Regions from separate parts of the Endozoicomonas sp. 4G genome, predicted to be linked through region 2. Evidence: predicted binding sites of a transcription regulator. Region 2 holds the regulator's gene; each other region holds the start of a gene.
The links. The regulator LexA, encoded in region 2, represses DNA repair genes until DNA is damaged. The targets are predictions, from matches to a motif close to TACTGTNTANNTANACAGTA.
Positions count from the first base shown of each region.

Region 1: a site for LexA is predicted at 3,320-3,339, ahead of recA (recombinase RecA). Genes of this name have one in related genera too.
Region 3: a site for LexA is predicted at 4,460-4,479, ahead of recN (DNA repair protein RecN). Genes of this name have one in related genera too.

Region 1 covers NZ_CP082909.1:2,390,824-2,398,044, reverse strand. Annotated here, with positions in the region: gene mutS (DNA mismatch repair protein MutS) at 49-2,649, opposite strand; gene K7B67_RS09305 (CinA family protein) at 2,772-3,299, shown strand; gene recA (recombinase RecA) at 3,406-4,461, shown strand; gene alaS (alanine--tRNA ligase) at 4,654-7,221, shown strand, end outside.
Region 2 covers NZ_CP082909.1:2,198,827-2,206,047, reverse strand. Annotated here, with positions in the region: gene K7B67_RS23945 (mechanosensitive ion channel family protein) at 1-754, opposite strand, end outside; gene nagZ (beta-N-acetylhexosaminidase) at 754-1,800, opposite strand; gene K7B67_RS08525 (L,D-transpeptidase) at 1,837-2,319, opposite strand; gene K7B67_RS08520 (TetR/AcrR family transcriptional regulator) at 2,343-2,990, opposite strand; gene lexA (transcriptional repressor LexA) at 3,131-3,739, shown strand; gene K7B67_RS08510 (SulA-like leucine-rich domain-containing protein) at 3,723-4,097, shown strand; gene K7B67_RS08505 (hypothetical protein) at 4,119-4,361, opposite strand; gene K7B67_RS08500 (PTS sugar transporter subunit IIB) at 4,553-4,858, opposite strand; gene K7B67_RS08495 (DUF6586 family protein) at 5,060-5,557, opposite strand; gene topA (type I DNA topoisomerase) at 5,625-7,221, opposite strand, start outside.
Region 3 covers NZ_CP082909.1:4,244,069-4,251,289, forward strand. Annotated here, with positions in the region: gene dnaJ (molecular chaperone DnaJ) at 1-337, opposite strand, end outside; gene dnaK (molecular chaperone DnaK) at 543-2,462, opposite strand; gene grpE (nucleotide exchange factor GrpE) at 2,685-3,269, opposite strand; gene K7B67_RS16645 (DMT family transporter) at 3,479-4,363, shown strand; gene recN (DNA repair protein RecN) at 4,504-6,198, shown strand; gene K7B67_RS16655 (GspE/PulE family protein) at 6,225-7,221, opposite strand, start outside.

The DNA.
Region 1 (7,221 bases), 190 kb from region 2:
AGTATTGTCCCTAAGGTAGTAGCTCAAGCAGTTATGAACTAGCCAGTTTTACGAAGTCAGTGACTTAAGGTCGTATAGGAGTCCAAGAGCCTGCCGGGGTGACAGGGTGTCAGGATTAAGATCCTTGAGTGCTTCGACGGCCGGGTGTGTCTGGGAAGCTGCGAACATATCTGCCTGAATCGGGTTCTCATTACACACCGTTTTAGGCTGCTCAGCGGTTTGCAGCATAGTTTGTTCAGATGAGCCTTCTTCCAGTTGTTGTAGCCTGGAGCGCGCCTGAGTGACGACATTTCTGGGAACGCCGGCCAGCTGGGCCACTTGTAAACCATAACTCTGGCTGGCAGGGCCATCCTGAACTGAGTGTAAAAATACAATTCTATCGTCGTGTTCTGTCGCGTTCAGATGAACATTGGCAACAGAGCTGCACTCATCGGGCAGTTGAGTCAGCTCAAAATAGTGGGTGGCGAACAGTGTGAATGCCTTAACGGTATCGGCCAGGTAGTGAGCACAGGCCCAGGCCAGTGATAGTCCATCAAAGGTGCTGGTTCCCCGACCAATTTCATCCATCAAAACCAGACTGCTTGCTGTGGCGTTATGAAGGATATTGGCTGTTTCGGTCATTTCCACCATAAATGTTGATCGTCCCCCGGCCAGATCATCGGATGATCCTATGCGGGTGAATATTCTGTCTACCAGACCAATGTTAGCGTGGCTGGCAGGAACAAAGCTGCCTACGTGAGCTAATAAAACGATCAATGCCGTTTGTCTCATGTAGGTCGATTTACCGCCCATGTTTGGGCCGGTGATGACTAGCATTCTTCTTGTGGCGTCCAAGTCTACATTGTTCGCTACAAAGGGTTCAGTCAGTACCTGTTCAACAACCGGGTGGCGCCCATCTTTAATATGAATACCGGGTGTCGAACTCAGCTCCGGTTGGCAGAAGTTCAGAGTTTCAGCTCTTTCTGAGAGGTTGTTCAGAGCATCCAGCTCGGCGAGACTCATGGCCGTTTCCTGAAGAGGGCCCAGAACTTCCAGAAGGTTATCCAGTAATTCATCGTACAGTGCCTTCTCCCTGGAGAGTGCCCTGCTTTTGCTGGATAGGGCTTTATCTTCGAATTCTTTTAATTCCGGTGTGATAAATCGTTCAGTATTTTTCAGTGTCTGGCGACGTATGTAGTCTACCGGGGCGTCTTCAGATTCTCTTCGGCTAAGTTCAATGTAATAGCCATGAACCCTGTTAAAGCCGACTTTCAGGCTGGGCAGTCCTGTTCTCTCTTTCTCTCTGTTTTCCAGTTCGACAAGATAATCGCCTGCGTTCTGACTGAGGGCACGAAACTCATCCAGCTCTTTGTCAAAGCCTTCTGCAATGACGCCACCGTCTCTGATAATCACCGGCGGATTCTCGATAATAGCCCTGCTCAGTAAGTCCGCAACCTGAGGATGTTCACTAATGGCTTCAGCCAGTTTATGGATGTCTTCGTTGTCGATTGCTTTGAGAATGGCTTGTAGTTCAGGCAGTTGATTCAGTGCATCTCTTAAGCGAGCCAGGTCTCTTGGACGAGCTGACTTTAATGCTACTCTGGCAAGAATACGTTCAATATCGCCAATGCCGCGAAGCAAGGGCTGAATCTGTTCGAAGTGATAACCCGATTTTATTGTTGAAATAATAGACTGACGCTTTTGCAGCTTTTGAAGATTTCTCAGGGGGCGATTCAGCCATCTTGACAGCAATCGGCTGCCCATGGCGGTCGCTGTTTTATCAAGCACCGACAAGAGGGTGTGATCACGGCCGCCATTGAGATTCTGACTTAGTTCCAGATTTTTTCGGCTGGCGGCATCAAGAACCACGCTGTCTTCGCGAACTTCCTGCTGAATGCTTCTGATGTGGGGCAGGGAGGTTTTTTGTGTTTCCCTGGCGTATTGTAACAGACAGCCTGCTGCCTCAAGGCCAACCGTTAACGATTCACAGTCGAACCCTTGCAGGTTTTTGGTTTGGAACTGGCGGGTTAATCCTTCGTAGGCACTGTCACGGTCAAAGTCCCAGGGGGGGCGCTTGATTGTTCCCGGGCGTTCAGCAATCCGGGCAGGCCATTCAACACTGTCATTGATGAGTATTTCGGCAGGGTTGATACGCTCAACTTCTGCCACCAGGGCTTCTTCACCCACGACTTCCAGTGCCGTAAATTGACCACTGCTGATATTCAGAGAGGCTATTCCATATCGATCTTCGGATCGGTTCAGCGCCGTCAGAAGGTTGTCCTGTCGTTCGTCCAGAAGTGCTTCATCACTCACTGTGCCGGGGGTCAGAATACGGACGACTTTTCTTTCAACGGGGCCCTTTGACGTAGCCGGGTCGCCAACTTGTTCGCAAATGGCGACAGAGACGCGAAGTCTGACCAGTCGAGCCAGATAACCTTCTACGGCATGGTAAGGGATACCTGACATGGGAATGGGCTCACCGGCAGACTGTCCACGGGTCGTCAGGGTGATATCCAGTAACTCGGCAGCTTTACGGGCATCGTCGTAGAACAGCTCGTAAAAATCACCCATGCGATAAAATACCAGATGTTCCCGGTGCTGCTGTTTGATGCGCAGGTACTGCTGCATCATCGGTGTATGCTGACTTTGGCTATCTTTGCGCTGGCTCATAGATGAGGGGAAGCCTTGAATTCAGGTTGCTGACAAATAATCTGTCATTTTACTATGAAAAGCGGGCTGTTTTAATGGGAGCAATAGTTTATCTTTACCCATTGGCAGCTGAAGGCTGTTAAATGTATATCCTAGATCAGGCAGGGGCGCGATGGATGTCCGGAGATTTTGACAAAAAGCTGGAGTTGTTAGCCAGAAAGCTTCAGGCTGCAAACTTGAAAGTGGCTGCTGCTGAATCTTGCACAGGTGGCTGGCTCAGTCAGGCTTTTACCTCTGTTGCCGGCAGCTCATCCTGGTTTGAAGGTGCCATCATCAGCTATTCCAATGCTATGAAACATAAGTTTCTGGGCGTTCCTGTTGCACTGATTGATCGTTATGGAGCGGTCAGTCAGCCGGTAGTGGAAAGCATGGCATTGGGTGCCGCCAAGCGCCTTTCGGTGCCTTTGAGTGTTTCTATATCAGGGGTTGCTGGCCCTGAAGGTGGAACCGATGACAAGCCGGTGGGTACGGTATGGATTGGCTGGTGTTTTGATGATCAGGTAACCGCTGAAGTTTTTCACTTTTCTGGTGATCGGGAGCAGGTGAGAAGACAGGCCGTTGAGACTGCTATTGATGGTCTGGTTAAATGGGTGGATACAATTTCCAGATAAATACTGGACAAATATACATATAGTGTTTAAATATACAGTATCTGAAGTTTTTAATACTCAAAACTTAAAAAATAGTGGCCAGCACTAAAAAAGGTGGATCTGAATAATGGATGAGAACAGAAAGAAAGCACTGGCGGCGGCCCTGGGCCAGATTGACCGACAGTTTGGTAAAGGTACGGTCATGCGCATGGGTGACCAGAAGCAGGAAGCCATTCCTGCTATCTCTACGGGCTCGTTGCAACTGGATATTGCACTGGGCATAGGCGGTTTGCCAAAGGGACGTGTCGTTGAGATTTTTGGTCCTGAATCTTCTGGTAAAACCACGCTGACACTCAGTGTGATTGCAGAAGCTCAGAAGCAGGGTGCCACCTGTGCTTTTGTTGATGCGGAACACGCTCTGGATCCTCAGTACGCTGGCAAGCTGGGTGTTGATGTTGAGGACCTTTATGTTTCTCAGCCCGACACCGGCGAGCAAGCGCTGGAAATTACCGATATGCTGGTGCGTTCCGGTGCGGTTGATGTCATTGTTGTCGACTCCGTTGCAGCTCTGGTTCCCAAGGCTGAAATTGAAGGGGATATGGGTGACTCTCATGTCGGCCTGCAGGCGCGTTTGATGTCCCAGGCTCTGCGAAAAATCACGGGTTCTATCAAGCAGGCAAACTGTCTGGTCATCTTTATTAACCAGATTCGTATGAAGATTGGCGTGATGTTCGGTAACCCCGAGACTACCACGGGGGGGAATGCTCTCAAGTTCTACTCTTCGGTGCGTCTGGATATTCGCAGAACCGGTGCAGTGAAGCAGGGTGATGAAATCATCGGTAACGAAACCCGGGTCAAGGTGGTCAAGAACAAGGTGTCTCCTCCTTTCCGCCAGGCTGAGTTTCAGATTCTTTACGGTCAGGGCATTTACCACATGGGTGAAGTGATTGACCTGGGGGTTAAGCAGAAGCTGGTTGAGAAGTCCGGTGCCTGGTACTCCTATAAAGGTACAAAAATTGGTCAGGGTAAGGCCAATGCAGCTCAATATCTGACCGACAACCCAAAGATTGCTGAAGAGATAGAAACACAGATTCGAGCTGAGTTGCTGGGTACGGCTGAGCCTGATTCTGAAGCCTCTGCAAAATCAGACGCAAAACTTCAGGATGAGCTTCTGGCAGAATAAGTTTTAAAAGTCTCTGACAAGGATGTTCGACGTGCTGGCATAGATTCGCTGGCGCGTCTTGAGCACCACACAAGGTTTAACTTGAGTGAAGCCTGCATGGCTGTTTCTCTTTCCCTTCTATATAATGGCCGCTTTTTATAGATTGCTGTTTAATCTCCCGTTTGGAAGACCTGTATGACTCGTGTGAACTATATGAAAAGTGCCGAGATTCGCTCTGCTTTTCTTGAATACTTCAGAGAAAATGGGCATGAAATCGTACCCAGTAGTTCTCTGGTGCCTCACGACGATCCAACCCTGCTGTTTGCTAATGCAGGTATGAACCAGTTCAAGGAGACATTCCTTGGCAGGGAGCAGCGAGCTTATACACGCGCAACATCATCCCAGAAGTGTGTTCGTGCGGGTGGCAAGCACAATGATCTTGAAAATGTTGGCTATACCGCTCGCCACCACACTTTTTTCGAAATGCTGGGTAACTTCAGCTTTGGCGACTACTTCAAGCAGGATGCTATTCGTTTTGCCTGGACTTTCTTGACTGAAAAACTGCAACTGCCTGTTGAGCGTCTCTGCGTTACGGTTTATGAGTCAGACGATGAAGCTTATAACATCTGGCTGAATGAGATCGGCGTTGCTGCTGAAAATATCATTCGTATTGGCGACAACAAGGGGGCTCCCTATGCTTCAGATAACTTCTGGCAGATGGGGGATACCGGCCCTTGCGGACCTTGCACTGAAGTCTTCTATGATCACGGTGATCATATCTGGGGTGGCCGACCCGGAACCCCGGAAGAGGATGGCGATCGTTTTATTGAAATCTGGAACATTGTCTTTATGCAGTACAATCGTCAGGCGGACGGAGTGATGGAACCTCTGCCCAAGCCATCGGTGGATACGGGTATGGGGCTGGAAAGGATTTCTGCCATTATGCAGGGCGGCCACAGTAACTATGATATTGATATTTTCCAAAACCTGCTGAATGATGCTTCCGCAATACTGGGCGGTGTGCCCACGACAGAAGCTTCGCTGCGCGTTATTGCTGATCATATCCGCTCAAGCTCATTTATCATTTCCGACGGTATTATGCCGTCTAACGAAAGTCGTGGATACACCCTCAGGCGTATCATCCGTCGTGCATGTCGCCACGGACACAAATTGGGAGCTACTGAGTCGTTCTTCTATAAATTGGTGCCTTCCCTGGTGCGTGAGATGGGGGATGCTTATCCTGATCTTGCTAAAAATCAGGCGCAGATAGAAAGAATTCTGCTGCAGGAAGAAGAACAGTTCACTAAAACGCTCGACAAGGGAATGAAACTGCTGGAAGACAAATTACAAGGGCTTGAGGGCTGCGTTATCCCCGGTGATGTGGTGTTCACCCTGTACGACACCTATGGGTTCCCTGTTGATTTGACCAACGACATTGCCAGAGAGCGTGAGCTGGCGGTAGATGAAGAAGGTTTTGAGAAGTTGCTTGAGGCTCAGCGTGAAAGAGCCCGCGCGGCCAGCAAATTTGGTGTGAATTACAGCGAACAGCTGGTCATTGAAGGATCTACTGATTTCACCGGTTACGAAAAGCTTCAGGACGGAGGTGAAGTCACAGCTCTGTTTGTCGACGGGCAGTCAGTTGATTTTATTTCTGAAGGCCAACAGGCAACAGTCGTTCTGCAATCGACACCTTTCTATGCTGAGTCCGGTGGCCAGGTGGGTGATACCGGCTTACTCAGTTTTGAAGGTGGCAAGGTCAAGGTATTGGATACTCAGAAGCAGGGTGACAGTTATCTTCATATTTCAGAAGTATCCCAGGGGCAATTAAAGGTTGGCGATACTGTCACTGCCTACGTTGATGTTGAGGTTCGCCGGGCTACGGAATTGAACCATTCTGCCACTCATTTGCTTCATGCTGCACTGCGTAAGGTTCTGGGTGAGCATGTTACTCAAAAGGGTTCTCTGGTAGATCATGAGAAGCTGCGTTTTGACTTTTCCCATTTTGAAGCGGTTAAGTCTGAAGAGCTCCGGGCTGTCGAGAGACTGGTTAATCAGCAAATCCGTGATAACAGTCAGGTTGAAACTGAGCTGTTGGATATGGAGGCTGCCCAGGCTAAATGTGCAATGGCTCTGTTTGGTGAAAAGTACGGTGAAGAGGTTCGCGTACTTTCCATGGGCTCTGATGGCTTCTCGGTTGAACTCTGTGGAGGTACTCACGTTAAACGCACGGGCGATATCGGGTCATTCAGGATGGTCTCTGAATCCGGGATTGCAGCCGGTGTAAGGCGTATTGAAGCTGTCACGGGTGCCGCTGCGGTTGATTATCAGGAGAAACTGGAAGATACCCTGACATCGGTTGCGAGCCTGGTGAAAGGCTCCCGGGATACGGTGCAGGATAAAGTATCTTCTCTGCTTGATCGGAATAAAGAGCTTGAGAGGGAGCTGCAGAAACTTCAGCAGAAGCTGGCTTCAGCAGGCAGTGCCGATCTGCTATCCAGGGCCATTGATATCAATGGTATAAAAGTACTGGCTACAGAACTTGAGGACGTTGATCCCAAGTCTCTACGTGACATGGTTGATCAGCTCAAGGGCAAACTCCAGACCGGTATCGTATTCCTGGCTGTACCAGGTCATGCCAAATTCCCTTTGGTAGCGGGAGTGACCAAAGATCTTACGGATAAAGTGAAGGCAGGAGATTTGTTGAAAATGGTAGCTGGTAAGGTGGGTGGTCGTGGTGGCGGTCGCCCGGATTTTGCCCAGGGTGGTGGTGCAGACGCTTCC
Region 2 (7,221 bases):
TTCGTGATGGATTCTCAACAGAAATACTGGAGAAAGTGGCGTTGGGAACATAAAGAGGACGCTTTTCAAAGGTCTTGATACGAGTTTGTCGCCAGCCAATATATTCGACAGTGCCTTCGATGTTTTTATCCGGTGATCGAATCCAGTCACCAACACCGAAAGGTTTATCCAGGTAAATCATCAGGCCACCAAAAAAATTGGCCAGCATATCTTTGGCGGCGTAACCCACTGCCAGACCACCAACGCCACCAAATGCCAGCAGACCTGAAAGGCTATAGCCAAGGGACTGTAAGGCCACCAGGACACAGGCAATAATCACCACGATTCTGATAAGCCTGCCAATGGCCACTACGGTCGTTGGGTCATTGGGTTTATTATCCGTCAGAGCAGGATTCAGAAAATTTCGTTCCAGCTGACGAATAAAACGAATAATGCTCCAAGCCACCAGAGTGATGATAATGACATCCCTGAAATGACTCAGTCCATCAAACAGGGCTGACTCCGTAACCTTGGCAATAACATCCACAGACCAGCAGGCTCCGACGATCCAGATCAGCAGGGTGACTGGCTTTCTGAGTGACCTGATAACCGCATCATCCCAGGGGTTCCGGGTTGCTCGAACACTTTTGCCCAGACGGTTGAATATCTTGGAGGAGATCAGGTTGAGAACACCTGAAATCAACAGCACAATAACGACCTGAATAACCCATTTAGGAATATTCAGGTCCTGAAAAAAAGTGGCTAAAATAGGCATTAGTTAAATCGTTCAGAGAGGTAATCCAGTCTGTCCTTGCAGCTAAGGTATCGATCCATGGTAACCAGTTTTTCCAGGGGGCGGCCGCCGCTGGCCTGAAGGGGTGACAGATCAGGGGTTGAGAAAGAACACTGTTCAAGCCAGGGCAGTACTTCCCGGACACCTTCCCTGTTACTGAGTAACAGCAGATCACAGCCTGCGTTCAAGGCTTTTTCAACCCGGAGAGAGTAACTTCCGGCGGACGCTGCACCCTCCATAGTCAGACAATCACTGATCACCAGCCCATCGAAGCCCAGTTGTTTTCTGAGAATATCCTGCAACCAGATTGAAGAAAAACCACAAGGTTGATCATCCACTTCAGAAAAAACAATGTGAGCAGGCATAATCGCTTCGATCCCCTGCTCTATCAGTGCCTTGAATGGCAGCATATCTCGCTGCCGGATGGCATTGAGCGAACGATTGTCCCTGGGCAAGGTTAAGTGAGAATCTTCATTAACACTGCCATGACCGGGAAAGTGTTTACCGACGCAGGCCATTCCTGATTCATGAACACCACTGCGCCAGGCTGTGGCCAGTTTAATAACGATTTCGGGTTCACTGCCCAACGCACGATCGCCTACTATATCAGTCAACCCAAGATTCAGATCCAGTACCGGAGCCAGGCTCAGGTCAAGACCGCAGGAGAGAAGTTCTTCGGCCATCAGCCAGCCACAATCTTCAATCAACTCCAGCGCTTTTTGAGGGTCACAATTGAAATATCTGGCATAGCTTTCTGCCGGTGGAAGACGGGTAAAATCGGTTTTGAAACGTTGCACCCTGCCACCTTCCTGATCCACCATCAGGATCAGGTTCTGTCTGATACTTCTGATATCGCTGACCAGCTCACTCAACTGTTTACGATCACGAAAATTCCGGGCAAAAAATAACACACCGGCAACACCGGGGTGCAGGAGTAACTCCCGCTCTTCAGGCTGAAGAGCCTGACCTTCAAGGTCGATTATTAAAACGCCATTATTTTTTCCATTGTTCTGATCACGCGTATTCATACTTTCATTGCTCTCCTGACCCAAAAACCGGTAAGACTATTCCGGAAGAATATCAATAGTAGTTCCCGGCAGAACCCGGTCAAATAAATCTATCATGTCGTGACCGTGCATCCGCACACAGCCTCTTGATCCCGGCTCGCCCATCACGGCAGTATCGGGTGAGCCGTGAATATAGATATATCGCCGCATAGTATCGACATTTCCCAAACGGTTATAACCGGGTTCCAGGCCACTTAACCAGAGAATTCTGGTTAAGATCCAGTCCCGTCGATCAGGATATTGCTGTTTTAGTTCGGGAGAATAAATCTCCCCTGTGAATCGCCTGCCAACAAACACAGCATGGACAGGCAGACCCTCGCCGATTTTAGCGCGAATAACATGGCGTCCAAGAGGAGTCTGCCAGCTACCCTCCTGCTGCCCCGTTCCCTTACTCGCAGTTGATACAGAATAACAGGCTGTCACCTTTCCCTCTTGCATCAGCTCCAGGGTTTGTGAGGCAATTCGAACATTAATATGCACAGATCAATCCCGTGTTGGCTGGTTTATCGGCCCTTGTCGTAAGTAGCATGAGCTCGTAGGCCAGCAGCCATAAATGGCACCATTCTTCTCATGATCTTCTCAAGGTTGTCATCAATGGCAAAGTCTCTGCTGGCGATGGCGAGGAGTGCATCAGCACCGGACATTGAGAAGATAGCAGAGCCAAGGATAAAGTAGGTGCGCCAGAATTTATCGGCAGTGGGCAGGTCAGGACAGGCCCTGAACAGCAACTCAAAGTATCGGCTGAAGACGGTTCCATAAGTTTCAGTCAGATAACGCTTCAAGTGCCCCTGGTTCTGAGTGAAGGCCAGCCCCATGAGTTTCATAAAAATAGAAATATCATCGGGTCTTCTGGGTTTCACAGCGAGAATATGGTCGACCAGTATCTCAAGCACCGCTTCAAGGTCGGGTTGTTCACTCTGGTCTGACCACTCATCCAGCGTAGTATTCAAACCCTCCATGAAAGGAGCCAGGAAACGGGCGAAGACCGCTTGTATCAAAGCTTTTTTAGAGCCGAAATGATAGTTCACGGCAGCCAGGTTCACGCCTGCCTGACTGGTTATTGTTCTTAAAGAGGTTTCTGCGAAGCCATGTTCGGCGAAAAGCAGCTCGGCTGAATCCAGAATTCTATCGATAGTTGAAGGTTGCGCCATGATATAGGGAGTTTTATAAGGATTAATAAACGACCGTTTAAAGCTACGTTTCTAATCCTGCAGTGTCAAGGTTACACTTGCCACGACCATCATACTGTATATAATCACAGATACTGTATAAAAAAACAGATCGCACTCTTATGAATAAGCTCACTAAACGACAATCTGAAATACTGGACCTGATCAAATCTCATACCGCAGAGACAGGTTTCCCACCCACCAGGGCCGAAATTGCCAAAACCTTTGGCTTTCGCTCAGCCAATGCCGCAGAAGAGCATCTCAGGGCACTGGCCCGTAAAGGCGCTATTGAGATGACCCCCGGAACCTCAAGGGGTATCCGAATTCCAGACAGCCAACCAGAAGGGCTTCCTATTGTTGGCCAGGTGGCTGCCGGTAACCCGATCCTTGCCCAGGAACATATAGAGGATCACCTGATGCTCAACCCGGGTTTCTTTAACCCATCCGCTGACTTTCTGTTAAGGGTCAAAGGCATGAGTATGAAAAACATCGGGATTCTTGATGGTGACCTGCTGGCGGTTCACAAGACAGCAGACGTTCGAAATGGTCAGGTTGTCGTGGCCCGGATTGAAGATGAAGTCACCGTCAAAAGATTCGAGAAAAAGAAAAATAAAGTCTTGCTGCATCCGGAAAACGATGAGTTCGAAACCATTGTCGTTGACCTCACACAGGATACGTTCGCGATTGAAGGTTTAAGCGTTGGAGTTATAAGAAATGAAACCCATTATTAATGAGCTTATTCTCTCAGGAAAGCCATGGCAGGCCGAACAACTCCTGAACCCCATGCTCAGTCAACTTTCCAGTGACAGTGAACGTTGGTTAACGCTTATTCTGGCAGACAAATCAGATACCCGAACTCTTCACTGGTTAAAGAGTTGTGACCTGAATCATGACAAGGTGCAAATCTTTAGCTCCAGCAATACTAATCAGACACTGGAGCTTACCCGGAAGGCTCTCGCATCGGGTACCAGCCACACCGTTATCAGTTGGCTGGGAGATCTGGATAAAGGATGGTTAGGTAAACTTGAAAGCGCTGCCCAAAATGGACAGTGCCAGGGGTTGGCTATTCGTAGCAGACAGGTTGCCTGAAACCTGTCCATCAAAATAGAGTTAATGCAGTACTCTGTTTTCAGGGATCTCTTCATCAGCAGGCTGTGGACGAGTCAGTTCAGCCACCTCCTGCATACCCGCATCAAACATGACCTTTGCCACTTGCAGATGCCCGCCTTCGAGAAATTCTATAGCTTCCTCAGAAAACTTCATGGTCAGCAGAGGCTCACCCTCGTCATCACTGCGTCGCAGAACAATCTCGCCCGTTGGAAGCTCCACAATTTCCAAAAACGATGCAGCCATATTTGGTTCCATATAAGTAGCGTGTATGAGGGGGAAATCATGCAGCATTGTGCCCAATGATGCAATAGGCCAAAACATTGTGATCTGTGTTCTTAGGGGATTGTGGGGAGGATTCTGGTGATAGAAGAACGAAAGCTTGTGTACCTGTTGCAAAACAGGCACACAACATTCTTTGATGAACCTTTAATAAATCAGGCTTTTAGCGACAGGGCAAATTCCAGTACTTTTGCACCATTCATAGTGCCGTAATCAATAGGGCTGATGGCTTCAACCGGTATTTCATACTCAGCAGCACGTTGCCTGAGGTCGTTCAACATATATTTAACCTGAGGCCCCAGCAGGACAACATCGTAGCTGGCTACCTGTTCGTCGAAATCGGTAGCGCCAAAGGCTTCAATCTCTACTTCTTTACCCTGACTTTCAGCAGCTTCACGCATTTTCTTTACCAGCATACTGGTAGACATACCTGCAGAACAGCACAGCATGATTTTAGTCATCGCTTTACCTCAACTGGATGCCCCGTCCTGGGGTTCCTTGACTGTTTGAACAATTCGAAAAACAATATATACCAGTGACAAACCAGATGAAACCGGTTTCAGTGTGGATAAATCACAAAATTACTCAGGTGTTGACCTTAATCAATAAAAGACTATGTACTGGTATCCGCTACCGGTAAATATCGATCCATTATCGTTTATTCACCACTCAAGATTAAAATTTCTGAAATGCCCTACCAGCTCTTTAAGAGCAGCAAGAACTGCTCTGCCACTTTCCGGTGTTTTAACACCTCTTGTGGATTCTCCTCTGTCCGAAGCAATCATTATTGAACCGACTTCACTTGAATATGATTGGATATTATCATTTAATATTGAAATACCATCATAAGCCTCAAGTAAATCTGCCAGCCAGCTATCCGACGACTCAAGCTGCTTAAGCTGCTCGAGTTCAGACACACTGCCCTCCTGCTTCTTGTCCACCAGCTTCGAGACTTCTTCCAGAGACAGCAACCGGGTCAGCTGCTTACCGTAAGGAAAAAGAATCTCTGCCAACAGAGAGAAATAGGCATGGCGGGCATGCATCAGAAACGCGTCTCGAAAAGCGTCCTGCTCAAAAGGCTCGGCACTTTCCCAGGCATCCAGTTGTAAACGGGCATAGTGCAGTTTTTTATTGGTATGGGAACGCCATTGCTCAGACATTATCGTTCTCTCAAATAGAAAGACCTCCACGAATCAACGTGAAGGTCTTGTTTTTGACCCGGCCAGATCAGGTTTTTTTGCGCTTTTTGGTGGTTTTCTCTTCCCACTTCCCTTCCTGGAAAGTAGCACTCCACCCCGTCGCCTTACCTTCAGACTCACTCATAACATACTGAGTTTTGGTCTTACGACTGTAGCGGATAATGGCAGGATTGCCTTCAGCATCCTGCCTCGGCGCATCCAGAAGATAATGATATTTCGGATCAATAGCTGCCTGATGAGGAATCAGCTCACTGACCAGGGGAGCACGGGTTTCCCGGTTCTTTGGAAACTGGCTGGCGGCCAGGAAAAGACCCGCAGCACCGTCCCTGAGAATATAGTGATCGTCCACCTTAAGGCACTTAAGCTCAGGCATAGGCACCGGATCCATTTTTGGCGGGGCCGCCTCACCACTCTTCAGCAGCTTACGGGTGTTTTTACACTCACTGTTGGTACAACCAAAGTATTTACCAAAACGCCCGGACTTGAGCTGCATCTCCGATCCACACTTGTCACACTCAAGCACGGGGCCATCATAACCCTTGAGCTTGAACTGACCTTTTTCCACTTCATAGCCAGAGCAGTCCGGGTTATTACCACAGACATGAAGCTTGCGCTGCTCATCAATCAGATAGCTTTCCATCGCTGTAGAGCACTTGGGACAACGATGCATAGCACGCAAAGCGTTCACTTCAGCATTTTCGTCATCAGCATCTTCCACTTCTTCGCCGGGCACCAGATTAATAGTGCTTTTACAACGCTCTTTCGGAGGCAGCGAATAACCGGAGCAGCCCAGGAATACCCCGGTACTGGCGGTACGAATCATCATATCCCTGCCACATTCAGGGCATTTGATGTCGGTTGGGGAAGGATCGTTGGATCGCATACCACTACTGTCGTTTTCAGCCTGCTCCAGCTTGTGACTGAAATCGCTGTAGAAGCTGTCCAGAAGATCTTTCCAGTTCTTGCCCCCCTCAGCCACTACATCAAGATTTGACTCCATATTGGCGGTAAAATTGTAATCCATCAGATCATAGAAATTTTCAACCAGCCGGTCTGTGACAATATCGCCCATTTTCTCAGCATAGAAACGACGATTTTTCAGAGAGACATAACCACGATCCTGAATGGTTGAGATAATGGAGGCATAGGTCGAAGGCCTGCCAATTCCGCGCTTTTCCAACTCTTTAACCAGAGCCGCTTCACTGAATCGGGCTGGCGGCTTGGTGAACAGCTGTTTCGGATCCAGTTTCTTCAGATCCAGCGGATCACCTTTCTCCAGGGCGGGCAGAATGATGTCCTCCCCTTTCTTGGCAATGGCGGCCATGACACGGGTATAACCATCAAACTTCAGGGTTCTGCCCCTCGCCTTCAGATCAAAGTCATCTACCCGCACCGTCAGGGATGTGCTGAGGTACTCCGCAGGTGTCATCTGACAGGCAACAAACTGTCTCCAGATCAGCTCATAAAGGCGCTCTGCATCTTTCTCAAGACCGGAAATAGAACCCGGCTCAGCGGTTACCGAGGAAGGACGTATCGCTTCGTGAGCCTCCTGGGCGCCTTCTTTGCTGGAATACCGGTTTGGCTGCTCGGGCAAATACCTTGAACCATAAGTACCATCAATAAAT
Region 3 (7,221 bases), 2.0 Mb from region 2:
TGCGGGAATGGCCGCCACCACCAAAAATGTCACCAAACACATCGCCGAAGACGTCACCGAAACCGCCAGCACCACCAAAGCCGCCAGCCCCTCCCATGCCGCCCATGTTCGGATCGACACCGGCATGACCGTACTGATCGTAGGCAGCACGCTTCTGATCGTCAGACAGGATTTCAAAAGCCTCGTTCACTTCCTTGAACTGCTCTTCCGCTTTCTTGTCATCAGGGTTTCGGTCAGGGTGAAACTTCATAGCCATACGGCGATAGGCCTTCTTGATCTCCTTGTCAGAAGCTCCTTTTTCTACGCCCAGTACTTCGTAAAAATCACGTTTTGCCATCAGTAACACCCTGTGGTCAGGTTCCGTCAGATCACCTGACCGAAATAATCTAAATCGCTTTCATACATCGGGAGCGATCCCGACTTATTGAATCAGAGACTGTTTGGAAAATCAGCGAAACTTTTCAGACAGCCCCTTAAACACAACAGCGCGGGAGAAAGCTCCCGCGCCGCTCAATCAACTCATACCGCAGCGCGGAATGGGTTTACTTCTTGTCTTCTTTCACTTCTTCGAACTCAGCATCGACAGCATCGTCCGCAGCGGAAGAAGATTCTGCTTTCTGGGCACCTTCAGCACCGGGCTGCTGGGCTTCAGCGTACATCTTCTGAACCAGACCGGCAGAAGCTTCAGACAGAGCCTTGGACTTCTCTTCGATCAGGTCCTTGTCGTCACCCTTCAGTGCTTCTTCCAGAGCGGTCAGAGCTTCGTTGATCGCATTTTTCTCTTCTTCAGTCGCCTTGTCACCGGCTTCTTCGAGCGTCTTGCGAGTAGAATGAACCAGACCATCGCCGGTGTTGCGGGCTGCTGCCAGCTCTTCGAACTTCTTGTCCTCAGCGGCGTTCGCTTCAGCGTCCTGAACCATTTGTTCGATTTCATCGTCAGACAGACCGGAAGACGCCTTGATCACGATGGACTGCTCTTTACCAGTAGCCTTGTCTTTGGCAGAAACGTTCAGGATACCGTTGGCATCCAGGTCGAAGCTGACTTCAATCTGAGGCATGCCACGTGGTGCCGGTGGAATGTCAGACAGGTCAAAACGTCCCAGGGACTTGTTGGCAGACGCCTGCTTACGCTCACCCTGGCAAACATGAATGGTAACAGCGCTCTGGTTGTCATCAGCGGTAGAGAATACCTGAGACTTCTTGGTCGGAATCGTGGTGTTCTTTTCGATCAGAGCCGTCATGACACCGCCCATGGTTTCGATACCCAGAGTCAGCGGAGTAACATCCAGCAGCAGTACGTCTTTGACGTCACCCGCCAGCACTGCACCCTGGATAGAAGCACCCATGGCTACCGCTTCGTCAGGGTTCACGTCTCGACGAGCTTCCTTGCCGAAGAACTCAGCCACTTTTTCCTGAACCATCGGCATACGGGTCTGACCACCCACCAGAATGACTTCGTCGATGTCAGACAGATCCAGATCAGAGTCCTTAACAGCCAGACGGCATGGCTCCAGAGAGCGCTGAACCAGGTCTTCTACCAGGGATTCCAGCTTGGAGCGGGTTACTTTAACGTTAAGGTGCTTGGGACCGGTGGCATCGGCAGTGATGTAAGGCAGGTTAACATCGGTCTGCTGAGCAGAAGACAGCTCGATCTTGGCTTTTTCAGCGGCTTCTTTCAGACGCTGCATGGCCAGGGCGTCACCTTTCAGGTCGATGCCCTGATCTTTTTTGAACTCTGCCGCCAGGTAGTCGATCATACGCATGTCGAAGTCTTCACCACCCAGGAAGGTGTCACCATTGGTGGCCAGTACTTCGAACTGGTGCTCGCCGTCGACATCGGCAATCTCGATGATGGAGATATCAAACGTACCACCACCCAGATCGTATACGGCGATGGTCTGATCACCCTGCTTCTTGTCCATGCCGTAGGCCAGGGCAGCAGCAGTAGGCTCGTTAATGATACGTTTAACGTCCAGGCCAGCGATACGGCCAGCATCTTTGGTCGCCTGACGCTGCGCGTCGTTGAAGTACGCGGGAACGGTAACCACCGCTTCAGTAACCGATTCGCCCAGATAGTCCTCGGCGGTCTTTTTCATTTTTTTCAGGATTTCAGCAGATACCTGAGGCGGCGCTTTTTTGTCGCCTTTTACTTCAACCCAGGCGTCGCCGTTATCCGCTTCGACAATTTTATAAGGAACCATCTGGATGTCTTTCTGAACCACATCGTCTTTGAAACGACGACCGATCAGACGCTTGATGGCAAACAGAGTGTTGTCAGGGTTGGTAACGGCCTGACGCTTGGCTGGCTGACCGACCAGAGTCTCACCATCGTCAGTGAAAGCGATGATGGAAGGCGTGGTACGGCCCCCTTCAGCATTTTCCAGAACCTTGGCCTTTTCACCATCCAGAATGGATACACAAGAGTTGGTAGTACCCAGGTCAATACCGATTATTTTACCCATTGTTCAATCTCTCCGTTGCCCTGTTTACAGGGCACAATTCTATCGTTCAATTCTTTAATTCAATGCTTCAGCTGAAGGTCGCTTGCCAATGGTCGCTTGCCAATAATGGGTGAGCGGCTGTTTTGGCCTTTGAAATCAATATGGGATCAATTGCTTTGATTTCAAGGCTGGTAAAATATTCTTTTTTGAATATTCTCAGCACCATCACTTATTTGGAAACGACTATTTGGAAACGACCACCATGGCCGGACGAATCAGGCGGCCATTGAGCTTGTAACCTTTCTGGAAAACATCAATCACGGTATTGGCTTCAACATCGGGATTGGGAACCATGGACATCGCCTGATGAAAATTCGGGTCAAAAGGCTGACCACTGGGGTCTTCCTGCTCTACCGAGAAACGCCCCAGCGCATCCAGGAACTGCTTTAGCGTCAGGTTCATGCCTTCTACCAGAGCTTCGTGGGCGCCTTCTGCCTGCTCGGCACTTTCTATGCCTTTTTCCAGGCTATCAACCACCGGGATGAGTGCATCGACAAATTTTTCCAGGGCAAATTTGTGAGCCTTTTCGACATCCTGCTCAGCGCGACGCTTGATGTTCTGCATTTCAGCAGCAGCACGCAGAGTCTGGTCCTTTGCTTTCGCCAGTTCTTCGTTCAGTGCTTCCAGCTGACTCTCAAGGCCATCGGTCAGATCACCTTCACTCTCCAGCTCAACACCACCGTCTTCATTCAGCAGGCTTTCTTCTGCCTGCTGCTCAACGGCTTCTTCCGTTACCTGTTCTTCAGGCTTGCTGTTTTCTGCTGTCATTCCAAATCTCCGACCGGGAGGCAAATCATTTGATGGAACGTATATTGGGTCACGAAATCCGGATTCAAGTCCTGCAAAACGTTTTTTTAGCGGGATTGCGCCCTTAATTCCGTTCAAAGAAATCGAAGCGTGAGTGAAGAGGTTTCGTTTTTCAGTTATCCACAACCCACATACAATACCCGCACGTTTTAATACCTGTACCGAGCAGTATGATAAAGAAATATTTTTACCTTCTTGCCATTGGCCTGATCTGGGGCTCCCAATTCCTGTTTCAACAAGCTGCTGTTGATGACCTGCCGCCGGTTTGGGTGGGAGCGGGCCGGGCGACGGTGGGTGCCCTGACCCTGATTATTCTGACCGCACTGTTTGGCATCAAAAGTAAGAGCGGGCGCCTGGGCTCCTTCAACTTCATCGCTCTGCTGGAAGCCACCATCCCGTTTGTTCTGGTGGCCTGGGGTCAGCAATATCTGGATACCGCTGTGACTGCGATCCTGATGGGGACTATTCCTCTCTTCACCATTACTCTGTCACCCCTGGTGATCAAAGGGACCCGAATTACTTCTGCCGGTATGGCCAGTGTCATCATTGGCTTCTGTGGATTGTTACTGCTGTTTTATCCACAGCTTGTCAGCGGTACAGGGCACACCAGTCTGCTTGCGGCACTGGCTATCATCGTTGCTTCCGCCTGCTTCGCGACCGGACTGCTGATGCTGAAAAAGATTAATGACGAGCACCCGATTATCGTGGCCCGCAATGTTTTAATCTGCTCATCCATTCAGCTGCTAATGGTTGCCAGCCTGTTCCAGCTGCCATGGACTCTGGAACTGACCTCCGCCAGCGCCACTTCGATCCTGTATCTGGGGGTTATGTGTGCCGGTGTCGTTTACTTCCTTTATATGGCACTGATTGCCGAGGCCGGGCCTGTATTTGCTTCCATGAACAACTATCTGGTTCCTTTGATTGGTGTACTTCTGGGAGCACTGATTAACCAGGAAGTTTTACCCTCAACCGCTTGGCTGGCACTGGGTGTCATTATCACTGCCCTGGCTATCAACCAGTTATTTGACAAGTCGGCAGCCAGAGCCACCGCCTGACTCTCAACCGCTCATGCCTGCAATCCCCTGCTCTCCTTTTGATGGCGATCAGGGGATTTTTTTTAGTGCCGTCTTTACGAATGCCTTATTTCAAGTTACTGTACATTTAAACAGTAATACTACAGTAGCGGGTATTCATCATGCTGACCCAACTGTCCATCAGCAACTTTGCCATCGTTGACCAGCTGGATCTGGACATCCACTCTGGCATGACAGTCATTACCGGCGAGACTGGCGCTGGCAAGTCCATCATGCTGGATGCACTGGGCCTGGCCACGGGTGACCGGACCGACAGTCACTGCGTTCGACAAGGTACCGACAAAGCTGAGATTCACGCTTCTTTTGATATCAGCCAGTGCTCTGCGGCAAAAGCATGGCTGCAAGAAAAAGAGCTGGCCAGTGACGATGAGTGCATTCTTCGCAGAGTCATCACCAAAGAAGGACGATCCCGTGCTTATATCAATGGCACACTGTCTCCCCTTGCGGATCTTCGTGCCATTGGCGAACGGTTAATTGATATCCATGGCCAGCATGAAAGCCAGTCGTTATTGAAAAAAGGTAGCCATCGACGTTTACTGGATGATTATGCCGGTATACAAAAACTGGCCTCCGAAGTAGCCCGCACAGCCCATCAGTTCAATCAGACCCACCATGAACTGAAGACACTGACCCATAATCGCAAAGAGCAGGATGAGCGAGTGCAACTGCTCAGCTATCAGCTTCAGGAACTTGAACAGCTGTCGCTTCAGGAAGGCGAGCTGGAACAGCTTGAGCGGGAACTGAAGCAGTTAAGCCACGCTGAAAGCACGCTTTCGGTTTGCCACCAGATCAACGCCATCTGCTCCGATAATGAGGCGGGTAATATCCTTCAGCAACTCTCCATTTGCCTGCAGCGTCTGAATGATCTGCAAATGGATCACCCGGCCATCAACAACACCCTGGAGATGATGTCCTCTGCCCAGATTCAGGTCGAGGAAGCAGTGGGAGAAATCAATCACTTCATCGACCACTTTGACGCCGACCCCGCCAGAATGCAGGATGTTGATGACCGTCTCAGTGCCATTTACGACCTTGCCAGAAAGCACAGGGTTCAGCCCGAAGCGTTATTGGTAAAACAAAACACCCTCAGCTCCGAGCTGGAGAGCATCCAGTGCAGCGATGAACGGGTTGACGCATTACAAGAGCAGCTGATTGAACTGAAATCCAAATTTCACCAGCAGTGTGAAAAGCTCTCCAGGAAACGTCAGGCTGCCGCCCGACAGCTTGAGAAAAAAGTCAGCCAGCGCATGGCCCTGCTGGGCTTGCCCCACGGACAGTTCATCATCGCCCTGACACCGACAGAGAGCGGCACTCTCTCAGCCAATCTCTCAGCCAATCTCTCAGCCAATGGCGCTGAAGACATTGAGTTTCTGGTAACCACCAACCCGGGCCAACCACCCAGGGCATTAGCCAAAGTGGCTTCTGGTGGCGAACTGTCCAGAATCAGTCTGGCCATTCAGGTGATAACCGCCCAAACCTCTCATATCCCCAGCATGATTTTTGACGAAGTGGATGTCGGTATTGGTGGCGGCACTGCTGAAATTGTCGGAGCCATGCTCAGGGAGCTGGGAGCAAGAGGCCAGGTTCTGTGTGTCACCCACCAGCCTCAGGTGGCCTCCCAGGGGCATCAGCATTTGCATGTCAGCAAAAAGGTTCGCAATGCCAACACCGCCACTGAGATTGTCGGCCTGAAAGGCGATCGTCGTGTGAAAGAGGTAGCTCGCATGTTGGGCGGAGTGGCAATGACCGAATCCACACTTAACCACGCGAAAGAGATGCTCAGCCTTGGCCAGTGAGCAGTCAAACAACGAGCCAGCCAATGCTATTGATCTGGCGTCACTCTCATGACTTCTTCAATGGTTGTCAGCCCTGATGCTACTTTCTGAGCGCCGGAAAGACGAAGGCTGTGCATACCTTCTTTAATGGATTGACGACGAAGACTTTCTATATCCGCGGTCTCTGCCAGCATACCCTTAAGGGGTTGAGACATAAGCATTAACTCATAAACCCCCGCTCGCCCCCGGTAGCCGGTTTCCCGGCATTCCAGACAACCCACAGGCTGAAAGATTTGCGAAGGCGCAGGTGCCGACCAGGGACGAGTCAGGGATTTCCAGCCCGACTTGTCGAGTTGCACCGGCTGCCTGCAGGAAGGACACAGGGTTCTGACCAGCCTTTGCGCCATAACGCCCAGCACCGTAGATTTAATGAGATAATGAGGTACGCCGAGTTCCAGCAGACGGGTGATGGCAGAAGGTGCATCGTTGGTGTGCAGGGTGGACAGCACCAGGTGACCGGTCAGTGCCGCCTGAATCGCCATTTCGGCGGTTTCCAGATCCCGAATCTCACCCACCATAATAATATCCGGATCCTGACGTAGAAGTGCACGCAGGCCGCTGGCAAACGTCAGTTCAATATTATGCTGAACCTGCATCTGGTTGAAGCTGGATTCCACCATTTCAATGGGGTCTTCAATCGTACAAACATTCACCTGATCAGAAGCCAGATTTTTCAACGTCGAATACAGGGTGGTGGTTTTACCTGAACCGGTCGGACCCGTAACCAGGATAATCCCGTTAGGCTGCCCGGTCATATGAGTCCAGCGACGTTCATCCTCTCTGGAAAAGCCCAGCTCGCCAAACCCTTTGACCAGAACATCCGGGTCAAAGATCCGCATTACCAGTTTTTCCCCGAATGCGGTTGGCAGGGTCGAAAGTCGCAGTTCCACTTCATTGCCATCGGGGTTGCGGGTTTTCAGTCGACCATCTTGTGGCTTTCTTTTCTCTGCCACATTCATACGACCCAGAATCTTCAGGCGACTG